One region of the Mesorhizobium sp. P160219 genome, then DNA from elsewhere that is predicted to be linked to it. Evidence: predicted binding sites of a transcription regulator. Region 1 holds the regulator's gene; each other region holds the start of a gene.
What was found. Region 1 encodes PhoB, which activates phosphate uptake and scavenging genes when phosphate is short. Its sites were predicted from a motif close to TGTCATNNANCTGTCAT; they were not measured.
Positions count from the first base shown of each region.

Region 2: a site for PhoB is predicted at 1,562-1,578, ahead of AC3EMP_RS14690 (LTA synthase family protein). Genes of this name have one in related genera too.
Region 3: a site for PhoB is predicted at 3,852-3,868, ahead of AC3EMP_RS25445 (esterase-like activity of phytase family protein). Genes of this name have one in related genera too.
Region 4: a site for PhoB is predicted at 2,358-2,374, ahead of AC3EMP_RS02500 (alkaline phosphatase D family protein). Genes of this name have one in related genera too.

Region 1 is NZ_JBYNWG010000001.1:192,850-198,421, forward strand. Features, by position in the region: gene AC3EMP_RS00955 (sugar ABC transporter permease) at 1-61, opposite strand, end outside; gene xylF (D-xylose ABC transporter substrate-binding protein) at 206-1,246, opposite strand; gene AC3EMP_RS00965 (ROK family protein) at 1,512-2,747, shown strand; gene phoB (phosphate regulon transcriptional regulator PhoB) at 2,778-3,467, opposite strand; gene phoU (phosphate signaling complex protein PhoU) at 3,484-4,188, opposite strand; gene pstB (phosphate ABC transporter ATP-binding protein PstB) at 4,229-5,053, opposite strand; gene pstA (phosphate ABC transporter permease PstA) at 5,071-5,572, opposite strand, start outside.
Region 2 is NZ_JBYNWG010000001.1:3,052,628-3,058,199, reverse strand. Features, by position in the region: gene fabG (3-oxoacyl-[acyl-carrier-protein] reductase) at 1-343, opposite strand, end outside; gene fabD (ACP S-malonyltransferase) at 404-1,351, opposite strand; gene AC3EMP_RS14690 (LTA synthase family protein) at 1,629-3,557, shown strand; gene rpsF (30S ribosomal protein S6) at 3,857-4,357, shown strand; gene rpsR (30S ribosomal protein S18) at 4,357-4,605, shown strand; gene rplI (50S ribosomal protein L9) at 4,872-5,459, shown strand.
Region 3 is NZ_JBYNWG010000001.1:5,231,799-5,237,370, reverse strand. Features, by position in the region: gene AC3EMP_RS25455 (MATE family efflux transporter) at 1-1,209, opposite strand, end outside; gene AC3EMP_RS25450 (L,D-transpeptidase) at 1,408-2,196, shown strand; gene AC3EMP_RS25445 (esterase-like activity of phytase family protein) at 2,275-3,750, opposite strand; gene AC3EMP_RS25440 (ferritin family protein) at 3,975-4,289, shown strand; gene AC3EMP_RS25435 (LacI family DNA-binding transcriptional regulator) at 4,314-5,339, opposite strand; gene AC3EMP_RS25430 (Gfo/Idh/MocA family protein) at 5,534-5,572, shown strand, end outside.
Region 4 is NZ_JBYNWG010000001.1:505,219-510,790, forward strand. Features, by position in the region: gene typA (translational GTPase TypA) at 1-188, opposite strand, end outside; gene AC3EMP_RS02495 (hypothetical protein) at 332-664, shown strand; gene AC3EMP_RS02500 (alkaline phosphatase D family protein) at 712-2,286, opposite strand; gene AC3EMP_RS02505 (MFS transporter) at 2,560-3,843, opposite strand; gene AC3EMP_RS02510 (TetR/AcrR family transcriptional regulator) at 3,917-4,534, shown strand; gene AC3EMP_RS02515 (hypothetical protein) at 4,611-5,054, shown strand; gene AC3EMP_RS02520 (hypothetical protein) at 5,081-5,572, shown strand, end outside.

The DNA.
Region 1 (5,572 bases):
CCGCGCCGAGTTCAGACGCTCGTGCCGTATCGGCCTGCGGATTTGAGGTCGTGTCGGTCATGATGTCCTCCAGCGGCTTGCCGTCTGGCGCGGATGCCGGACCACAGCCTAGAAGTTTGCCGCCGATGGCGGAAACACACAATTCTCGTAGAGAAAACGCCGCGGCTTGACAGCCGCGGCGCCTCATTTCTTCAAGTCGTCGAGATCAGTTGCAAGCCGCGACGCTGCCGGCGGCGACGCCCGTGCAGACTTCGTCCTTCTTGATCCAGCCGGCGTCGATGACGACGTTGAGGTTGTCCTTGGTGATCGCGACGGGGGTCAGGAACAGCGACTTGACGGTGTTGCCGCCAGGCGTGGTGAAGTCCTTGGCGCCGGCAATGTCGCCCGTCTTCTTGCCATCGGCAAGCTGCGAGGCGATCTCGGCGGCGTTCTTGCCGAGTTCGCGCGCGTCCTTCCACACCGACACCGTCTGCGTGCCGAGCGCGATGCGGTTCAGAGCGGCATGGTCGCCGTCCTGGCCGGAGACCGGAACCGTTCCGGCAAGGCCCTGCGCCGTCAGCGCGGCGACAACGCCGCCGGCGGTGCCGTCATTGGCCGCAACCACGGCATCGACCTTGTTGTCATTGGCGGTCAGGAACTGTTCCATGTTCTTCTGGGCATTGGCCGGCAGCCAGCCATCGGTATAGGCCTCGCCGACATTCTTGATCTTGCCCGAGTCGATGGCTTCCTTGAGCACTTCCATCGAGCCCGAGAACAGGAAATCGGCATTCGGATCCGAGCCCGAGCCCTTGATGAAGACATAGTTGCCTTCGGGCTTCGCCTTGAACACTTCGCGGGCCTGCATGCGGCCGACTTCCTTGTTATCGAAGGTCAGGTAGAAGACGTCCTTGTTCTCGATCAGGCGGTCATAGCCGACGACCGGAATGCCTTCGTCCAGCGCCTTCTGCACCGCCGGGCCGATGGCCGAGGCGTCCTGCGCCAGGATGATCAGCGAGTTGGCGCCCTGCGAGATCAGGCTTTCGACGTCGGTCAGCTGCTTGCCGGGATTGGACTGCGCGTCGGCCGAAATGTACTTGTCGCCGGCAGCCTCGATCGCCGTTTTCATCGCCGCCTCGTCGGTCTTCCAGCGCTCTTCCTGGAAGTTCGACCACGACACGCCGATGACCTTGTCCTTCGCCTGCGCGACCGACATCAGCGCCAGCGACATGGCGACACCCGCCAGCATGGCGGCTGCAAATCTGTTCATCATAATCCTCCCTGCGCCGCGTGCGGCGCGACAAAACTGGCCCGAGGGCCGGCACACAGAGGCCCTATTTTTTCGAGCCTCGAAAAAATACTGGTTCAATGATAAGGCGCTGTCAACATCGATTCTGATGGATTCTGATGGCCTTGCCGAATTTTTTCGAGGTCCGCAATAAACAATGACAGGGCTGCCGGCGTCTGCCAATATTTGGCTGGTGCCGTCGAACGCCTTCACTATCATGAGGCGCGAGGAGGCCGGGAGGAAACAAATGTCGGTTGGAATCCGCCACGACGATCTGCGCCGTCGCAACCGTGCCATGGTGATTTCGGCCGTGCGCCGGGCCGGCCAGCCGTCGCGGACCGAGATTGCGGCGACCACCGGCCTCAGCCACTCGACCATATCGGCAATCTCGTCTGATCTGATTCAAGAAGGCGTCCTGATTGAAGGCAAACCTGGCGAGACAGGCGCACTGAAACGCGGCCGGCCGCAGGTCGGCCTTGGCCTCAACCCGGAAGCGGCGGCGGTGATGACCGTCGTGCTGTCGCTCAATTTCCTGTCCGTCACCGTCATCGACTATGCCGGCCACGTCGTCGCCGAGGAACAGCGCCGGCTGGACACGCTGACCAAGCCGCGCGACGAGCTGATTGGCGAATGCGTAGCAATCGTCCGGCGGCGGCTTGAGGATCCCGACCTCGATGTCCAGAGCATCGCCCGCATTGCCATGGGCATCCAGGGCATCACCGATTCGCAGGCGCGCGCCATGCTGTGGTCGCCAATCACGCCACTGACCGACATTGCCTTCGCCGACATGTTGGAAGTGGAATTCGGCATTCCGGCCACCATGGAGAACGACTGCAATATGATGGCGGTGGCGCTGCAATGGCGCCAGCCCGAGCGCTACCGCGACAACTTTATCGCCATCCTCTTGTCGCACGGCATCGGCATGGGACTGGTGCTGAAAGGCGAACTGTTCACCGGCACCCATTCCTCGGGCGGCGAGTTCGGCCACATGATCCACCGTCCGGGCGGCGCGCTCTGCCGCTGCGGGCGGCGCGGCTGCGTCGAGGCCTATGCCGGAAACTACGCCATCTGGCGCAGCGCCAAAATGATGGGCGAGGATGCCGAGCCGGTCGATATCGGCGACGCTGATATGCGCGCACTCGCCGCGCGCGCCCGCGAAACCGATGGCCCGGAGCGCGAAGCCTATCGCAGGGCCGGTGAGGCGCTCGGCTTCGGCCTCGGCAGCCTGTTTGCTCTGATCGATCCGGCACCCGTCGCCATGGTCGGCGTCAGCGCCGCCGCCTTCGACCTGATCGAACCGGCATTGCGCGAAGCGATCGCCCAGACCGCCGGCGGCCAGCACTCGAAATCGATCTCCTTCGACACCGAGCCCAACGAGCTGCCGCTGATCCGCGAAGGCTGCGCCATGCGCGCGCTCGGCTTCGTCGACCAGGAGATTTTCGCGCCGGGCATTCAGGCGAAATCCGGCAAGCATGTCGCCTGAATGGCCGGCAACGGCGCGACGCGCAGCATCCTAGTCTTCCCTAATAGCGTAGCCGGCGCCGCGAATGGTACGGATGACATCCGGCATGCGGCCGTTGTTGACGGCCTTGCGCAGCCGCCCGACATGCACGTCGACGGTTCGCTCGTCTATATAGATCGTCTCGCCCCAGACATTGTCGAGCAGTTGGCTGCGCGAGAACACGCGGCCGGGATGGCGCATCATGAATTCGAGCAGCCGGAACTCGGTCGGTCCGAGCCTGATCTCGCTCTTCTTGCGGTAGACCCGGTGCGATTCTCGATCGAGCACGATGTCGCCGACCTTGAGCACGCTCGACAGCACTTCCGGCTTGGCGCGGCGCAGCAGCGCTTTCACGCGCGCCATGAACTCCGGCGTCGAGAATGGCTTGACCAGATAGTCGTCGGCACCGGTGGACAGGCCGCGCACGCGGTCGCTTTCCTCACCGCGCGCGGTCAGCATGATGATCGGCAGCCGCTCGGTTTCGGGCCGCACTCTAAGCCGCCGGCAGAGCTCGATGCCGGAAACAGCCGGCACCATCCAGTCGAGCACCAGGAGATCGGGCACGTTTTCCTGCAGGCGGATCTCGGCCTCGTCGCCGCGTGTCACCACCTCGACCTGATAGCCTTCGGATTCGAGGTTGTAGCGGAGGAGCACGCCTAGTGGCTCCTCGTCCTCCACGACCATGATGCGTGGCGCGATCATAGGCAGTTCACCCTCATCAGGCCGGCGTGGCCATCGCCGTCTCGTCCTGCTTCGGACGATTGGCGGGCAATTGCTGGCCGGTAAGCACATAATACGCATTTTCGGCGATGTTGGTGACATGATCGCCGATGCGCTCAAGATTCTTGGCGCAGAACAAGAGATGCGTGCAGGCGGTGATGTTGCGAGGGTCTTCCATCATGTAGGTCAAGAGCTCACGAAACACGGACGTGTATTTGACGTCGATGCGCTCGTCGTCATTCCTGAGTTTTGCAAGAGCTGCCGCATCGGTGGCGGCATATTCCTCGACGACGCCTTGCACCTGGATCAGCACCAGTTGCGCCATGGCATCGATGGAGTGCGAGAGGTCGCGCGGCGTGACGCTCAAGCCCACGGTGCCGACGCGTTTGGCGATGTTCTTGGCGAGATCGCCGATGCGCTCGAGGTCGCCGGCCATGCGGATCGAGCCGACCACGGCGCGCAGATCGTTGGCCATCGGCTGGCGCTTGGCGATCAGCGTGATGGCGCGGTCGTCCAGTTCGCGCTGGCGCGCATCCATGATGGCGTCGTCGGAAACGACACGCTGTGCCAGCGCATTGTCCGAATTGAGCAGCGCCCTGGTCGAGCCGCTGACCATCGAGCCTGCCAGATCGCCCATGTCGCGGATCAGCTTGCTGATCTGCCCGAGCTCTTCATCGAAGGAGGCGACGGTATGTTCACCCATGATCTTGGTCCTCGTGCCTGAAATTCACCCGCCGGAAGGTTCAGCCGAAGCGGCCGGTAATGTAATCTTGGGTGCGCTTGTCGTCGGGGTTGGTGAACATCTTGTCGGTTGCGCCCTCCTCGACGAGATAGCCGAGATGGAACATCGCCGTGCGCTGCGACACGCGCGCCGCCTGCTGCATCGAATGGGTGACGATGACGATCGTGTAGTTCTGGCGCAGTTCGTCGATCAGCTCCTCGACACGGGCGGTGGCGATCGGATCAAGCGCCGAGCAGGGCTCATCCATCAGGATCACTTCCGGCGACACGGCGATGGCGCGCGCGATGCACAGGCGCTGCTGCTGGCCGCCGGACAGGCCGGTGCCGGGCTCCTGCAGGCGGTCCTTGACCTCGTTCCAGATCGCCGCCTTCTTCAGGCTCTGCTCGACGATCTGGTCCATGTCGGACTTGCGCTTGGCCAGCCCATGGATGCGCGGGCCGTAGGCGACGTTCTCGTAGATCGACTTCGGGAACGGATTGGGTTTCTGGAACACCATGCCGACGCGTGCGCGCAGTTCGACGACATCGATGTTCTTGTCGTAGATGTCGTCTTCATCGAGCGTGATCTTGCCGGTCACCCGCGCCGAATCGATGGTGTCGTTCATGCGGTTGAGGCAGCGCAGGAAGGTCGACTTGCCGCAGCCGGACGGGCCGATCAGCGCCGTCACCTGGTTCTGGCGGACGTCGAGATTGACGTCGAACAACGCCTGCTTCTCGCCGTAGAAGACGCCGACCTTGTCGCCGCGCATCTTGATGACTTCGTTCGACTTGGCGTTCATTTTGTCGCCCACTGCATTTTCAAGGGACTGTTCGGTCATGATGTTCATACCAAATTGCCTTTTTTCTACCAGCGCCGCTCGAACCGGCGCCGAAGCACGATCGCGGTGATGTTCATGGCCATGAGGAAGACGAGCAGGATGATGATGGCGCCGGACATGCGCTCGACAAAAGCGCGCTCAGCCTCGTTTGCCCACATATAGATCTGCACCGGCAGCGCGGTCGCCGGATCGAAAGGCGTCGTCGGATAATCGGCGACGAAAGCGACCATGCCGATCAAGAGCAGCGGTGCTGTCTCGCCGAGCGCACGCGCCAGGCCGATGATGGTGCCGGTAAGGATGCCCGGAGCGGCAAGCGGCAGGATGTGGTGGAACACCATCTGCATCTTGGAGGCGCCGAGGCCGAGCGCCGCCGAGCGGATCGACGGCGGCACCGCGGCAAGGGCGGCGCGCGTGGCGATGATGATGGTCGGCAGCGTCATCAGCGTCAGCACCAGGCCGCCGACGAAGGAAGCCGAGCGCGGCATGCCGAGGAAGTTGATGAACACGGCAAGGCCGAGCAGGCCGAAG
Region 2 (5,572 bases), 2.9 Mb from region 1:
CGGCGGTGAGGTTCACCTCCAGCACGCTGTCCCAATCCGCGTCCGCCATGCGCACGAACAGGCCGTCCTTGGTGATGCCGGCATTGTTGACCAGTATGTCGACGCCTTCGAGTTCGGCTTCTGCCTTCTGGCCAAGCGCCTTGACCTCGTCACGGTCGGCAAGATTGGCCGGGAACAGCTTTACCCGGTCGCCGAGTTCGCCGGCCAGGGTCTCCAGTTTCTCGACGCGGGTGCCGTGCAAGCCGACAATGGCGCCTTGCGCATGCAGCACCCGGGCAATCGCCTCGCCAATGCCGCCCGATGCGCCGGTGACGAGCGCCTTGCGGCCGGTCAGTTCGAACATTTTCGTCTCCTGATCTTAAGAGAACACCCTTCCCACGGGAGGGGTTGAATCGCCAGTGGATTATGCAAGCGCGGCCAGCGCCGCCTCGACATCGGCCGGCGTGCCGACGGCCGATGTGGCGATGTCGCGGCTGATCCGCCGCGCCAGGCCGGAAAGCACCTTGCCGGCGCCGATCTCAAACAGCGTGGCGACGCCATTGGCGCCGAACCACTCCACCGTTTCGCGCCAGCGCACGCGGCCGGTGATCTGCTCGACCAGGCGGCGCGCGATCTCGTCGGGGTCGCTGGTCGGGACTACAGTGACGTTGGAGACGACGGGCACCACCGGTGCATTCTTGGTCACCCCGGCCAGCGCCTCGCGCATGACATCGGCCGCCGGCGCCATCAGCGCCGAATGGAAGGGGGCCGAGACCTGCAGCATCAGCGCCCGCTTCGCGCCGTTTTCGGTGCACAGTTTCGCGGCGAGTTCCACCGCTGCCTTGGCGCCGGAGATCACCAGCTGGCCGCCGCCATTGTCGTTGGCGATCTGGCAGACCTTGCCGGATCCCGTTGCGGCCTCGGTGCAAGCGGCTTCGACGTCGGGCTGTTCCAGTCCGATGATCGCCGCCATGGCGCCCTCGCCGGCCGGCACCGCCGCCTGCATGGCGTTGCCGCGGATGCGCAGCAGCCGGGCAGCATCGGCGACCGAAACGAAACCGGCCGCGGCAAGGGCGGAATATTCGCCGAGCGAATGACCGGCAACGTAGGCAACCTTGTCCTTCAGCGAAAAGCCGCGCGCTTCCAGCGAGCGGATTCCCGCCAGCGAGACCGCCATCAGCGCCGGCTGGGCATTGGCAGTCAGGGTCAGCGCCTCTTCCGGGCCTTCCCAGATCAGTTTCGACAGCTTTTCGCCCAACGCATCATCGACTTCCTCGAACACCCTGCGTGCCTCGGGGAAGGCGTCGGCGAGGTCCTTGCCCATGCCGACAGCCTGGCTGCCCTGTCCCGGAAAGGTGAATGCGACGGCCATTTGGGCGCTCTCCAGCGGCTGATTTTTCCTGCCTGTGACGCAAGGCGGACCGTCAAGTCAAGCCCGGAGGCGGCATTTCCGCTCTCGCTTGAACCGGAGCTGACCTCGAGTCCCTGTTCCCAAAGGCTTTTTGCCGATCACACCTGATGAAAACCGCTCACGAATCGTTTGCTGGCTCTTCTTATTTTCGCCACAGGCGCTAGCTTTTGCATGACAGTTCTATGACAGAACGGTGGCGCGAGTGGAAATGCGCGTTGCTTGGGCCGGGGGAAGAGACGTGGCTAGGATCAGGAAGGGCGCGGCCGTACCCGCGCCACAGTTCTTGGAAGACGATCCGTCCACCGGCTACCTGCCGGGGCGCAGATGGCCGGTCATCCGTTACGGTCTGGTCACGCTGCTTGCCTCCGCCATCCTGGTGTTCGCCATCGAATGGATCGTGCGCGGCGACTTCTTCGGCACAGTCGACTTCTTCCTGCAGCCATTCAAGCCGGGCTGGACCACCATCATTGTCTTTGCATTGGTGCTGATGGGACTGGACGCCGTGCTTGGCCGCAGTCACCAGAGCCTGATGATCGTGGCGCCGCTGACGCTGGCGCTAGCCTTTGTCGGGCACCAGAAGTCGCATTATCTCGGCGATCCACTCTACCCAACCGATTTTCTTTATTCGCGCCAGATCATGGCACTGATGCCGCTCCTGGTGCGCGAACGGCCCTGGACGGCGCTCGCCATGGCGGTCGGCATCGTCGCCGGCCTGTCGCTGCTGATCTATGGCTGGCGGTTGTGGCGCCGCAAGGTTCCGATCCTCAGCCGCAAAGGGCGGCTGGCGCGGCTGACGCTGGCAGTGCCGCTGCTCGCCTTCTTCGTCTCGATTATGGACTACGCCACCTTCTCGTGGACCCGCGACCGGCTGCAGATCATCCCGATCATGTGGGACCAGAAGGAGAACTACGCCTCCAACGGGTTTGCGCTGGCCTTCGCGCTCAACGTGCCGATGGCGCATGTCTCGGCGCCGGCGGGCTATTCCGACAAGGCGATCGACGCGATCGACAGGCCTGATGTGGCGGCCTCGGTACCGGATGAGAAACCCGACATCATCGTGGTGATGAGCGAATCTTTCTGGGATCCGACCAAGCTGCCCGGCGTCACAATCACGCCTGACCCGATCCCCAATGTGCGGGCGCTGCGTTCCGGCTATATGTTCTCGCCGGAATTCGGCGGCATGACCGCCAACATCGAATTCGAGGCGCTGACCGGCTTTTCCAATGCCTTCCTGCCGGCGGGCTCGATCCCCTACCAGCAATATGTGCGCACGCCGACGCCGTCGCTGGCGACCTTCCTGAAAAGCGAGGGCTACCGGGCGCGCGCCATCCATCCGGGCACCAACTGGTTCTGGAACAGGGGCGCCGTCTATGCCGATTTCGGTTTCAACGAATTCCGCTCGGAAGAGACGCTGCCGCCACTGGAAAAGCGCGGGCCGCTGGCTTCCGATGCGTCGATGACCGACGAGATCATCGCAGAGGCCGACGCCAGCGAGCGGCCGGTGTTCTTCTTCGCCGTCAGCCTGCAGAACCACGGTCCCTACGAGCCGTACCGCTATTACAATCCGACCCACAAGGTCGCGGCACCGATCAGCACATGGGCGCGGGAATCGCTGCTCAGCTACGCCGAAGGCTCCGCCGATGCCGACCGTGGCCTCGAACGATTGATCGAATGGGCGAAGAAGCGCGAGCGGCCGACGGTCATCGCCTTCTTCGGCGACCATCTGCCGCCGCTCGGCCCCGTCTATGTCGAAACCGGTTACCTGAAGGACAATGTCGCGCCGCGCAAGGAACCGACGCCGGAGGCGGCACTGGAGCATCATCAGACGCCGCTGGTCATCTGGTCTAACCGCACCGGTCCGGCGCAGGATATGGGCGCGGTGAGCCCGGCCTTCCTGCCCTACCACATCCTGACAACGGCCGGGATCACGCACCCCTACTACACCGGCTTCCTGGGCGCGCTGCGCGAACGCTATCGCGTCGTCGACCGCAATCTGCTTTTGACACCGTCAGGTGAGGCCACGCCGGACTGGGCGCGGCAGAAGGACATCGATCCGGCGATCAACGACTTCCGCCTGCTGCAATACGACATGATGTTCGGCAAGCGTAAGGCGGCTCCGGACTTCTTCCCCGAAACGATCAACGGTGGTACCCCGCATACGAGTTGATGCCTGGTCTGCGACGCCAGGACGCTGTCCGGAGCATGCGTTACCCTTGCCTTCCAGCCAATTTGCTATATAGACGCCCGCAATCTGCCGGTCCTTGCTGGGGGCTGAACGGAGGGCCGGAGGTTTTACCCAAAACCTTCGTGTGAAGCCAGAAGCGCTTCCGCCTCCCGTGTCTCCGCTCTCGACCGTCTCGAAATGCTCCTTTCTTCCCCGCCCCCTCGGGACCAGCGGGTCAGAGAAGTTGCAGAGGCTTTGCCGCGAGGATCCGGGAGAGAAACGAAGAAAGGCACTGAACCACTATGGCTCTATACGAACATGTGTTCCTTGCCCGGCAGGACCTCTCGCAGCAGCAGGTCGATGCGCTTGTCGAACAGTACAAGGGCGTCATCTCCGCAAATGGCGGGTCCGTCGGCCGGGTCGAGAACTGGGGACTGAAGTCCCTCACCTACCGGGTCAACAAGAACCGGAAGGCTTACTACACGCTTATGGACCTCAACTGCCCGCCGGCAGCGCTCAACGAGATGGAGCGCCAGATGGGCCTGTCCGAGGACGTGCTGCGTTTCCTGACCGTCAAGGTCGAGGCGCATGAGGAAGGCCCGTCGGCCATGATGCAGAAGCGCGAAGAGCGCTCGGAACGCGGCGGCTTCGGCGACCGCGACCGTGGCGATCGTGGTCCGCGCTCGTTCGGCGACCGTGACCGCGGCGACCGTGGCGATCGTCCGCCGCGCTCTTTTGGCGACGCCGGTGGCGATCGTGGTCCGCGCCGTCCGCGCGAAGGCGTTGAAGGAGGTGCAGAATAATGGTCGACATCAATCAGATCCCGACCCGGCGCCCGTTCCATCGCCGCCGCAAGACCTGCCCTTTCTCCGGCGCCAACGCGCCCAAGATCGACTACAAGGACGTGCGTCTTCTGCAGCGCTACATTTCCGAGCGCGGCAAGATCGTGCCGTCGCGCATCACCGCCGTCAGCCAGAAGAAGCAGCGCGAACTCGCCAAGGCGATCAAGCGCGCCCGCTTCCTCGGCCTGCTGCCCTACGTGGTTCGCTAAGACTTTCGAGCGGGCGGTTCGCCGCCTGCTTCCTTCTCCCACGGCGACGGGCGCCGCAGGGGTAATTTGATGATGCACGTCGTTGTCCCAAAACCGGGACCACTCTTGGCGACGTGCATTGAAATCCCGAGTTGAGGTGAAAAGCCTCTAACTGCCGCGACAGGCAGGACAGCGACACCGGCGCCAAGGCGCTCAGAGCTTCCTGACCTGTTCCATTCAATTCGGCGCCGATCCCGCGGTCGGTGCCCAGACGAAGGAACAAGACCATGCAAGTGATTCTTCTCGAACGCGTTTCCCGCCTCGGCCAGATGGGCGATACCGTCAAGGTCAAGGACGGCTTTGCCCGCAACTTCCTCTTGCCGCAGGGCAAGGCGCTGCGCGCCAACGAAGCCAATAAGAAGAAGTTCGAAGGACAGCGCGCGCAGCTCGAAGCCCGCAACCTCGAGCGCAAGTCGGAAGCCAGCCAGGTTGCCGAAAAGCTCGACGGCAAGAGCTTCATCGCCGTACGTTCGGCCGGCGAGACAGGCCAGCTCTACGGTTCGGTGTCGACCCGCGACATCGCCGACCTGCTGACCGCCGAAGGGTTCTCAGTCAACCGCAACCAGATCCAGCTCAACCAGCCGATCAAGACTATCGGCGTCACCAATGTGGCGATTGCGCTGCATCCGGAAGTCGAGGTCACCATCAGCCTCAACATCGCCCGCACGGCCGACGAAGCCGAGCGCCAGGCCAAGGGCGAGACGCTGACCACCGCCGAAGCCATCTATGGCGATGACATCAACGACAACGCACGGCCGGAGAACTTCTTCGACCCGAACACCGAGTTCGAAGGCGGCGAAGAAGACAACGCCTGATCCCGCACGGGGCCTGATCGGGAAGCGAGGGGAGCAGCGCTCCAATCACTTCCTCGTCATCCAGCCTTTCTGGACCAATGCCCGGGCCTCTCGCCCGGGCATTTTTGTGCCAA
Region 3 (5,572 bases), 5.0 Mb from region 1:
CAGCGGCGGCATCACGGCACCGGTGGCGCGCACGGTCGCGAACAGCACGATGGTGACGCCGAACAGGATGAACGACCAGGACGCCACCTTGTTGATGTGGGCTGCAATGTCGATTGCGGTGCTGTCCCCGCTAAGGAACAGGCCGAGTACCGGCCTGTCGAAGAAGAACAGCAGCGCCACCAGGGCGCCGGTGAGCACCAGGTTGAAGCCGACGCCGGACGCCGCGATGCGACCGATGCGGTCCCACCGCCCTGCGCCGACATTCTGGGCCGCCATCGACGAGACTGCGGCGCCGATCGCCAGTGCAGGCATCTGGATATAGGTCCACAGCTGCGCCGCGATGCCGTAGGCGGCGGCGACCTGCGAGCCGTAGGAGTTGACGATGCCCATCACGGTCAGCGCCGCCGCCGAAATGACGATCATCTGCAGGCCCATCGGCACGCCCTTGAAGACGACGATCCTGAGCAGCGCCGGATCCGGCCGCAGCAGAGCGAGGTTCGCGCCGGCGAGCCGCAACGGATGCTTTCTGGCATAAAGCACGACGAGGATGGCGATCACGCTCACCGTCTGGCCGATCAGCGTCGAGGTGGCGGAGCCGGCGATGCCGAGCTCGGGGAAGGGGCCGATGCCGCGAATGAGCAGCGGATTGAGGATGATGTCGAGCACGACGGCGAGCGCCATGAAGAAGAATGGCGTGCGCGAATCACCCGCACCGCGCAGCACCGTCATGACGAAGGACAGAAGATTCATCATCGGCACGGCGACGAAGATGATGCGCAGATAGGAGCGCGCCAGCGGCAGCGCATCGGGCGGGGTGCCCAGTGTGTTGAGGATGGCGTCGACCCAGATCCAGCCGCAGACGGCGAAGATAGCCGAGACGAGGAAGAAGAAGCTGGCGCTGGTGCCGACGATGCGCCGCGCCTCGGGCAGGTCGCGGGCGCCGACCGATTGCGCCACCAGGATGGTCGCGGCCATGCCGATGCCGAACACGGTGCCGAGAATCAGGAACAGCACCAGATTGGCGTTGGAGGTGGCGGTCAGCGCCGATTCACCGAGGAAGCGGCCGACCCAGACGGCGTTGATCGAACCGTTGAGCGATTGCAGCACGTTGGAGCCGAGCACCGGCAGAGCGAACAAAAGCAGCGTGCGCGGAATCGGGCCGCTGGTCAGGTCGCCGGTGCGCCGGCGCGGTGGTATTTTTTCGTCCATGGGCTGTTCGGCGAAGGTTCATCTCAAAGTCCGCCCGGCAATGATCGCCGATTTAACGGACAAGGTCGATGCGGCATTGGAACATGCCACCTGGCGGCTTCAAGCTAATCAGTTCTCAAAACATTCGGAATGGGATATGGGTCGTCGCCGCGTGGGGTCGCATATCCTGTTGGATATGATGAATAGGCTGGGGGGATCATGTCCGACAATCCGCTTTTTTCCGAGCGCCTGAACCGGCGCGCGTTTCTTGGAATATCCGCTTTGGGTGCCGCTTCCATGGCGCTTTCAGCCTGCACCACGACCGACGTCGTGGTGCCGCCAACGCCCGCTCCGGCGCCCGAACCGGCTCTGGGCGATGCCGCCACCATGTATTCGGCGCGCGTCGATGAGGGCTTTTCATTGCCGGCAATCCCCGTGGCCAAGCTCGATCCGAAGTTCGTGCGCCAGATCGTGGACGATCCGACCGGCGAAAAACCCGGCACGATCGTCGTCGATACATCCGAGCATTTTCTCTATCTGGTGCGCGACGGCGGCAAGGCAATGCGCTATGGCGTCAGCCTCGGCAAGGCCGGGTTTGGCTGGACCGGCAGCGCCGTGATCCAGGCGCGCAAGAAATGGCCGGTGTGGACGCCGCCGCCCGAAATGATCCAGCGCCGGCCGGAACTGGCGAAATATAAGGACGGCATGCCGCCGGGACCGCAGAGCCCGCTCGGCGCGCGTGCGCTCTATCTGTTCCGCGACGGCAAGGACACGATGTACCGGCTGCACGGCACGCCGGAATGGGATTCCATCGGCAAGAACGCGTCGTCGGGCTGCGTGCGCTTCATGAACCAGGACATTATCGACCTCTACAGCCGGGTCAACGGCGTAGCCCAGGTCTATGTGCGCCCGAACCTGTCGGCCGCAGGCAAGATCATGGCCGTGTCGAGCCGGACCGCCGAGCCGATCGATGCCGGCGTGCCAAGGGATGCGGAGATTTTGAAATAGGTGCCTTCACGGCATCGCTGATCGCCGACAAACGTTTAGAGGCGGACGCGCCGGGCGCGTCCGCCTTTCCGTATACGGCTACTTGTTGGCGAGGCCCGGAAGCGTGACCTGATAGACCAGGAACATGGTGTCGACATCGGCGCCGTCGTCGGCCTTGTAGGGCGCGCCGACCTGAAAACCGTCTTGGGTGAGAAAGTCGTTATCGTTGCCGACGAACAGGAAATAGTCGTCGGGCAGCGCCGGATCGAGCAGGCTGACCACAGACATTGCTTCCCACTTCTCCGAGAGATTGTTCTTGTCGTTCGGCTTGCCGTCATGCAGGCCGAAACGGCCGAGTTCCTTGTTGTCGTTGATGTCAATGAACGGCGTCAGCTTGGCCGGGGTCACCGAGGGGTCGAGCACGCCCTTGGGCGCCAGCGGCTTGTCGGCGGCATCGAAGGCGCCGCCGGCAATGTCGGTGGCGCCAGAGACGTCGACGACGAAAATCTGGCGCAGCAGCGAAGTATCGCCCTTCACCCCCTGGCCGTTGCCGCTGTCGCGCGCCAGCATCAGGAAGGTCTTGTCGGACAGCGCCACGATTTCGCTCTGCGCGGCGACCTTGGTCTTGTCCTTGGCGTCCTTGAACACCGGCAGCGGCACGGCATATTCATGCACCAGCTTGAGATGGGCCGGGTCGGAGGCGTCGTAGACCAGGGCCCGGGTGTTCTGGCGCGTCGCGGGCGAATCGCCGCCATCCTGGCGGGGCGCCGACTGCAGCACAGCGATCAGCGACTTGCCGTCCGGCGTCAGCGCCATGCCTTCGAGGCCTTGATTGTTCTGGCGGCCGGTTTCGGGATCCTTCGGATCGGGTTCGGCTGCACCGGGGCCCGGATTGTCGGAGGCGAAGTTCGGCGCGCCCTTGCGCATCGGCACCAAAGCGGCGGGCGGCTGCGTTGCCGACAACAGATGGCCGTCGGCCGAGAAGCGGTAGATGTTGGGGCCGTATTCGTCAGAGATGAACATGGTGCCGTCGGGCAGCCGCGCGATCGCCTCATTGTCGAGCGCCAGCTTGCCATTGGCCTCGGGCAGGATCGGCAGGTCGCCATTGGCCGCGCGCACGCCGTTGAGCGGATCGAGGCCGGTGGCGTCAGCGCCCTTGTCGTCGGTGAGGAGCAGGGAATCGGCAAGCGTCGCCTTGACGCCTGTCTGTTCCTGGCCGGAGGTGGGCGTGGCGCCTAGTGCTACCGGCGTGAACTCGATGCGAATAGTGTTGAGGCGCGGCCGGTAATCGGTGGTGCCGACGACATTGTAGCCACGGTCCGGCAGCAACCAGAGCGAGCCCTTGTAGCCGTCCGCGCCACGGGTCCAGCTTGCGGCGTCGATGGACATGCCGGAGCCGGAGCCGAAGGTCTCGCCGAACTTGTCCTTCTGATCGGCCGGAATGCGGCCGACGCCGACCAGGCCCTTGTTGACGAAGCCACCAACGGTGGCGGTGCTGTCGGCAAGGGCAGGGGTCAGGGCGGTAAACAGCGCCAGCGCGGCGCCGAGCGACACGGTTCGGTGCAGATTTTTCATGGGATAACCTCTTTGTGACGGAACGGGCCGGAACGGCCGGATGACGAAGCCGCCGCAATCGACGATGCCGCGCCCACCGATGAGCGGTCTAGGACGCGAAGATGATAGTTGCGTGACAGACCGTGTCGCACGCGCTCCGGAACCATTTTCCAGCCTGATCCGTTGCACGCGAGCCCAAGCGTCGCCTGCGATGGCCGGTCGAGCCCCGGGCCCAGGAGGGATAAATGGGTTTCGATCAGTATCACGAGCCACCGGAAGAACTGACGCAGGAGGTGCGGACCTTTGCCCGCATGATCACCTCGTTGATCGAAGAGGCCGAGGCGATCAGCTGGTACGAACAGCGCATGTCGGTCGAGAAAGACCCTCAGGCCAAGGCGATCATGAAGAACGCGCAAGGCGAGGAGTTCAAGCATTTCGGCATGGATCTGGAATTCCTGCTGCGCCAGAAGAAAGACTGGCGCACGGAACTGAAGGAAATCCTGTTCACCACCGGCGACATCGTTAAGGCCGGCGAGCGGGGCGAGAAGAAGGTGGATTGAGGCCCGCCGGCCTTCCGCGGCGGATCAATCGCTGTCGCGGGCGATCAGCTCCAGCGGCCAGACTTCGCGGATGATGCGCGGACCTTCCGGGCCGGCAAAGGCGGGAAGCGAGGCCAGCAACATTTCGGCCAGCCGCCGGCCCATCGGCTCCAGCGACGGACGGAAGGCGGTCAGCGCCGGCGAGAAATAACGGCAGAGCGGCGTGTCGACGATGACGATCACCGCGATGTCGTGGCCGGGCCTGATGCCCATTTCGGCCAGTGCCTTGCAGCCGCCGAGCGCCATTGCGTCATTGTTGAAGATGATGGCTGTGGGCCGGTCCTTGGAGAGCATCACGCGCGGCGTCACCTGGTAGCCTCCGGCCTCGTTGATGAAGCCGTCAGCGATCAGGCCGGGGTCGACTTCGATGCCATGCCGCTCCAGCGCCTTGCGGTAGCCGTCGAGGAACAGGTAGCCGAAGTTGAGATCAAGCGAAGGGCGGATGGCGGCAATGCGGCGGTGGCCGCGCGCGACCAGCCGGTCGACGGCTTCATCACCCGCCCTCTCGAAATCTATATCGAGCGAAGGATAGGTGTCGTCGCCGGATTGACTTCGGCCAAGCGTGGCGAAGGGAAAGCCGGCCTTGCTGAGATAGTCGATCCGATCGTCTTCCCGCCGTGTATTGGCCAACACGACCGCGTCGGCCCGGCGCGTCTCAACAACGCGGCGCAGCCTCTCCTGCTGATATTGACCGGGCTCACCCATGACGACCATCAAATCCAGGCCATACTCGGCAAGCCGGCCTTGCAGACCGATCAGGAACGGGATGAAGAACGGTTCGCCATATTGCTGGTCGCCCGGATGCGGCTGCAGCATGAAGGCGATCGAATGGGTGGTGCCTTGCCGCAGGCTGCGGCCGGACTGGTTGGGCGAATAGTTCAATTGCTTGGCGGCGGCGAGCACGCGCTGGCGGGTGTCGGCATTGACGTCGGCGCGGCCGTTCAACGCCCGCGACACGGTGCCGATCGAAATGTTCAGGTGACGCGCGAGGTCATGGATGCTGGACGCCAAGGACAGTTCTCCCCCTGTCTTGGCTAGCACCGGCTGCCGCCCAGGCCAAGGCTTCGGGATGGTTTTCGCTGGCAGCCGATTGACATTCTACGCCATCGGGTGTGTTCTCGTAAACGTTTACGGAAAAGCGTTTACGGTGATGCCGGAAATGCCGTGACATTCGGTCTGGAGGGACCGGACGGGAGGAATGCCGGATGATGAATGCCGTCCTCGTTGGCTGTGGTGCGATGAGC
Region 4 (5,572 bases), 310 kb from region 1:
CAGTCGACCGAGGTCGCCTTGGCCAGGATGGTGATGCCGCGTTCCTTTTCGAGGTCGTTGGAATCCATGGCGCGCTCGGCGACGCGCTGATTGTCGCGGAAGGAACCGGATTGCCGCAGCAATTGGTCGACGAGGGTGGTTTTTCCATGGTCGACGTGCGCGATGATCGCGATATTACGAATTTTCATTTTGTGGTCTCGGGAGCGTTGCAGGCAGCAGGCCAGAAGGCGCCGCCTCTTTCGGTTGCGCGGCTCATACAGGGTTTTTCGCAATTGCGAAAGAGGAGGCGCACCACCAAATACTCATCAAATCTTAAGCATCTCGGTGTGAGATGGTTTTGTTAACCAAGGCGGGAACCTTTCTGGGCCCGGGTAGTTCGAAATTCATGACCGACAAACTCAACCGATTTTGGCCCCTCATCGCTTCGGTCGCATTCGCTGCCGTGCTGGCGGCCAATGCCGCTCAATCGGCCGCCACGGTGAAGGAAGCCAATCCGGCTTCGTCGCCCGACCGGACGGCCGAGCAGATGTTTGCCGACGCCCCTGATGGCGTCGACCCCGTGGTCACCGGCCCGGTCAGCGCCTCTTTCAAGCAGAGGCAGCGGGTTGCAGGCTGCGACAGCGCGGTGTGGCCGAAGATTCCGACGGTTTGCTACCCGGACTGACGGCTGCCCATTCCAGGCATAGCGATCCTTCGCACCGGCCCAAAGGCTTACGCCGACCGCACCGGATCGAGCGTCACCTTGTAAAGCTCGATGTCGTCGCGATCCATCAGCCGCACGGTCAGCTGCTCTGTCGCCCCTGAAATGTCCACCAGGCCAAAGAACTGCAGGCCGGCCGAGGGTGGCAGGTTCTGGCCCTGTTCGGTGGTCGGCGCCTTGATGAATTTCAGCTCCGGGCCGAAGGTCATGTCGAAATCATTGGGACCGAAGGTACCGGCGTGGATCGGGCCCGAGACGAATTCCCAGAAAGGATTGAAATCCTGGAACCGCGCCTTGTCGGGGTTGTAATAGTGCGCCGCCGTGTAGTGGACATCGGCGGTCAACCAGACCGTGTTGGTGATGCCGGCAGTCTTGATGTAGCGCAACAGGTCGGCGATCTCGAGCTCGCGGCCTTTGGGCAGGCCATTGTCGCCATTGCTGATGGCTTCCGCGCCGACCTTCTTGGCGCCGTCGTCCCAGACGACGAGGCCGAGCGGCATGTCGGCGGCAATGATCTTCCAGGTCGCCCTGGAATTCGTCAGCTCGCGCTTCAGCCATTTCGTCTGCTGTTCGCCCAGCATGCGTGACTGCGGCGTCATGTCCTCCTGCATGTCGGCGCCGTTCGGGCCGCGATAGGAGCGCATGTCGAGGAAGAACACGTCGAGCAGCGGCCCATGCGCGATCTTGCGGTAGACGCGGCCGGGCTCGGACGGCTCGTAGCGGATCGTCGTCATCTCATGGAAGGCGCGCGCCGCACGCGCCGCGAGCACATGGATGGATTTTTCGGTGTAGCGGCTGTCGGCGCCGAGATTCTTCGAATCCGACCAGTTGTTCAGCACCTCGTGATCGTCCCACTGGTAGAAGGTCGGGCAGATGGCGCTCAAGGCCAGAACGTTTTTGTCCATCATGTTGTATTTCCACTGGTCGCGGTACTCATCCAGCGTCTCGGCCACCTTGCGCTTGCCGTCGATCAGGACGACGTTTTTCCACTTGCCGCCGCCAGGCAGGTCTACCTCGTCCTTCATGGCGCCATCGGCATAGATGGTGTCGCCGGAATGCAGGAAGAAATCCGGCGTGTGCCTGGCGATGGTGGCGTAGGTTTTCATGCCGGTCTCATCGATTCCCCAGCCCTGGCCGGCCGTGTCGCCCGACCAGGCGAATTTTATGTCGCGCTTCGAGGCGGGTGCTGTGCGGAAACGGCCGACGATCGGTTCGGAAACGGCGTTGATATCCGACAGGTCGGCGGCAGTCATCCGGTAGAAGATATCCTGGTCGGAGGCGAGTTCGGTAAGCAGGCGCTTGACCGTGAAGTCGCTGGCCGGCGAGGTATCGAGCGGCGCCAGCCGCGTCGCATTGGCGAAGTTTTCCGTCGACGACACTTCGAACATGACGCGCGAAGGCCGGTCGGTGCGCGTCCACACCATGCCGCTCGAGGCATCGACATCGCCGGACTGGACGCCATGGGTGAAGGCCGGGCGCTGGCTGGCGCGCGAATAATAGGGCAAAGCGAGCCCCGATGCGCCGAGCAGACCGGCGGCGCTGGCAGAGGTGACGAAAGCGCGGCGGGTCAACGAAAGCTTGTTCATGGCTGTCTCCTGATGGCTTGAACGTTCGCCACCAGCGTCCTGCTTCAATGTTTCAGCCGCATCTCGGAAAGATGAAGTTTTGATAACAGTGAACAGGCGAGTGATCTCCCCCCTTGAGGGGGAGATGTCGCCGAAGGCGACAGAGGGGGTCGCCGCGCGTGAAGCGCCGACTTCCTCTTTCGTCACAAAGAACGCTGAGCCCCGTCGGACCGACCCCCTCTGGCCGCTTTGCGGCCATCTCCCCCTCAAGGGGGGAGATTAGCGCCCAGCGCCTTACGCCGCTTGCGGCTCCGGATCGAAAGCCGGCCTGCTCGTATTGATCAGCAGCGACAGACACGCGGCCACGATCGCCGTCATGCCGGCGATCAGGAAGGCCAGTTCGTAATTGCCCTGCAATTCGCGCATGGTGCCGCCGAAGGCGGCGGCGGTGGCGGCGCCGACTTGGTGGCCGGCTACGATCCAGCCGAACACGATCGGGCCGCTGCGGTCACCGAAGGCCTCGTTGGCGAGCCTGAGCGTCGGCGGCACGGTGGCGATCCAGTCGAGACCGTAGAGCACGGCGAAGATGATCAGGCTGGTCGCCGAGAAGCCGGAATAGGGCAGATAGATCAGCGCCAGGCCGCGAATGCCGTAGTAGACGCCGAGCAGCTTGCGCGGGTCGAAACGGTCGGTGAGCCAGCCCGAGAGCGTCGTCCCGATCAGGTCGAAAATGCCCATAAGCGACAGCAGGCCCGCGGCCTGTACCTCGGGGATGCCCATGTCGCCGCAGAAGGAGATCAGATGCGTGCCGACCAGCCCGTTGGTGGTGAAGCCGCAGATGAAGAACGTGGCGAACAGATACCAGAAGACGCGGGTGCGGGCAGCGCGGCGTAGCGTGTTCAGCGTATGCGCCAGGAAATTGCCTTGCGATGCCGGCGATACCGGCGGCACGTCATCCGCCCCGGCGCCATAGCGCACCATGCCGATCGAAGCGGGACGCTCCGGAACCAACAGCCAGACCAGCGGCAGAAGACAGGCGGTGGCGATCGAGACGGCGATAGCGACGGGCTGCCAGCCGCCCGACTGGGCGAGCGATGCCAGCAGCGGCAGGAACACCAACAGGCCGGTGGCGCTGGAGGCCGACATCAGCCCCATCACCAAGCCGCGATTGGTCTTGAACCAGCGGTTGACGATGGTGGCGCCGAGCACGGTGGCGACCGCGCCGGAGCCGATGCCGGAAAACACGCCCCAGGTGAGGAACAGGTGCCAGGGCTCGGTCATCAGTAGGCTGAGCGCGGTCGAGCCCGACATGATCACAAGCGAGGCAAGCAGCGTGCGGCGCAAGCCGATACGCTCCATCAATGCGGCGGCAAACGGCCCGGTCAGGCCGTAAAGGAAGATGCCGATCGCAGCGGCAATCGAAACCGTATCGCGCCCCCAGCCGAAGCTTTTATCCAACGGCAGCATCATCACCGAGGGTGCGGAACGAAGCCCGGCCGCGATCAACAGGCAAAGGAAGATGACGCCAACCACGACGAAAGCGTAGCGCTGGCCAAAGGGACGGGATTGAGCTATCATGTTACTGACCGGTACGTTGCAGGGTGAGGACATGTATACGTACCGATCGGTAACACGTCAATCGAGTCATACCATGCCAACGGACAAAAATATTGAACTGACCATCAAGGACGGTCATGCAGCCGCACCGCCCAAGGCTGCCAAGAAAATCCTCGACGTGGCCTACGACCTGTTCTACCGCCGCGGCATCCGGGCGATCGGCGTCGACGAGATCGTCAAGCGCGCCGGCGTCACCAAGCCCAGCCTGTACCGCAGCTTTCCCTCCAAGGACGAGCTCGCCGCTTCCTATCTCAGGCAATATGACCGTGAGTATTGGGAGCGTTTCGACGAAGCCGTGGCTGCCCATCCCGGCGACCCGCGGGCACAGCTCAGGGCTTTCCTGACTCGCGTCGGCAAGCGCACGCAAAGGCCGGACTATCGCGGCTGCGGCATGACCAACGCGGCGGTGGAATATCCCGAACATGGCCATCCGGCGCGCGTCGTCAGCGAGGCCAACAAGCAGGAGTTGCGCCACCGCCTGCGCGCGATGGCCGCAGCGATGGGCGCTAAAGACCCTGAGACGCTCGGCGACGGCCTGCTGCTGTTGATCGAAGGCGCCTATATCAGTGGCCAGCTCTTCGGCCTCGGCGGCCCGGCGGCAGCGGTCGCCCGCAACGCCGACCTGCTGATCGAGGCGAGCTTGAAGAAATAGACCTCTTGCGATCCATTCCAACCGCAAGCAATATCGCTGTCATGTCAGCGATCAAAACAGAATCGCAGGTAACGACTTGAACATTGCTCAGACGATTTTGGACGATCTCAAAAAAATGTTCGGGATCAATTACATGAAGCGGGGCGACCTGGCGTTGATCTCGCACGAGGAAAAGAGGGATATTGCCACGGTCTTCGACCTGAACGAGCACAGGGTCAAGGAGGCCGTTCTGCGCAGAGTGCTTTTTCTGTTTTTGGTCGCATCGGTTGCGATGTATGTTGGGATGTATTTCGACGGCAAGGCACACGGCATTACCCAAACGGCGCGCATTCTGATCGCGTCGATAAGCGCAGTCGCTTTGGTATTTTTATACCTGGATGTTTTTGTTCCCGTCGTCCTGCTTGCCGCCTGCGCGTCACTCCTCGCAATCTGCTGGATGGACTACCAGGCGTTCGTTGCAGCCGCTTCGTTTTCCGCTTTGTACGCGCTATATTTTTTTGCGAGGCTCAGAGCCCGATAGCGAAATAACCACAGGGATTATTCGCCATGCGCGCTCTTCTGCTCTCGCTTGCCCTTGCCGGCCTCTGCCAGGTCGCCCATGCCGACGGAATATCCAGCGTCTACACCGACCTCGACTCGCAAAAGGATTGCGTCACCTATGCGCAGGCCGAGGAAGGCGATGGCGACTGGGCCGAACTCGCCTGCTCCGGCTATCGCGGCTATCCCGTGCTGATCGCCTATGACGATGCGCGTGAATCGCTATTCTACGGGTTTCCGCCCGGCGGCGAGATGACCTCGGTCTGGGAGAGCTTTTCCGGCTTCAACTCGTCCGGCGCCAAAGTCGAATGGCGCATCGAGACCAAGGGCGACGTTGCCGTTCCCTTTGCCGTGATCCACCGCCGCTCGATCAGCAATCCCGAGGATGAGAACAAGCCGACCGAAGTGCTGCTCGTCGCCAAGGTCGCCCAGATGGAAGCCCGCGACGGCTGCACCATCGGCCTCGTGCTCGCCACCGGCAACCCTCAGGCCAACGACCAG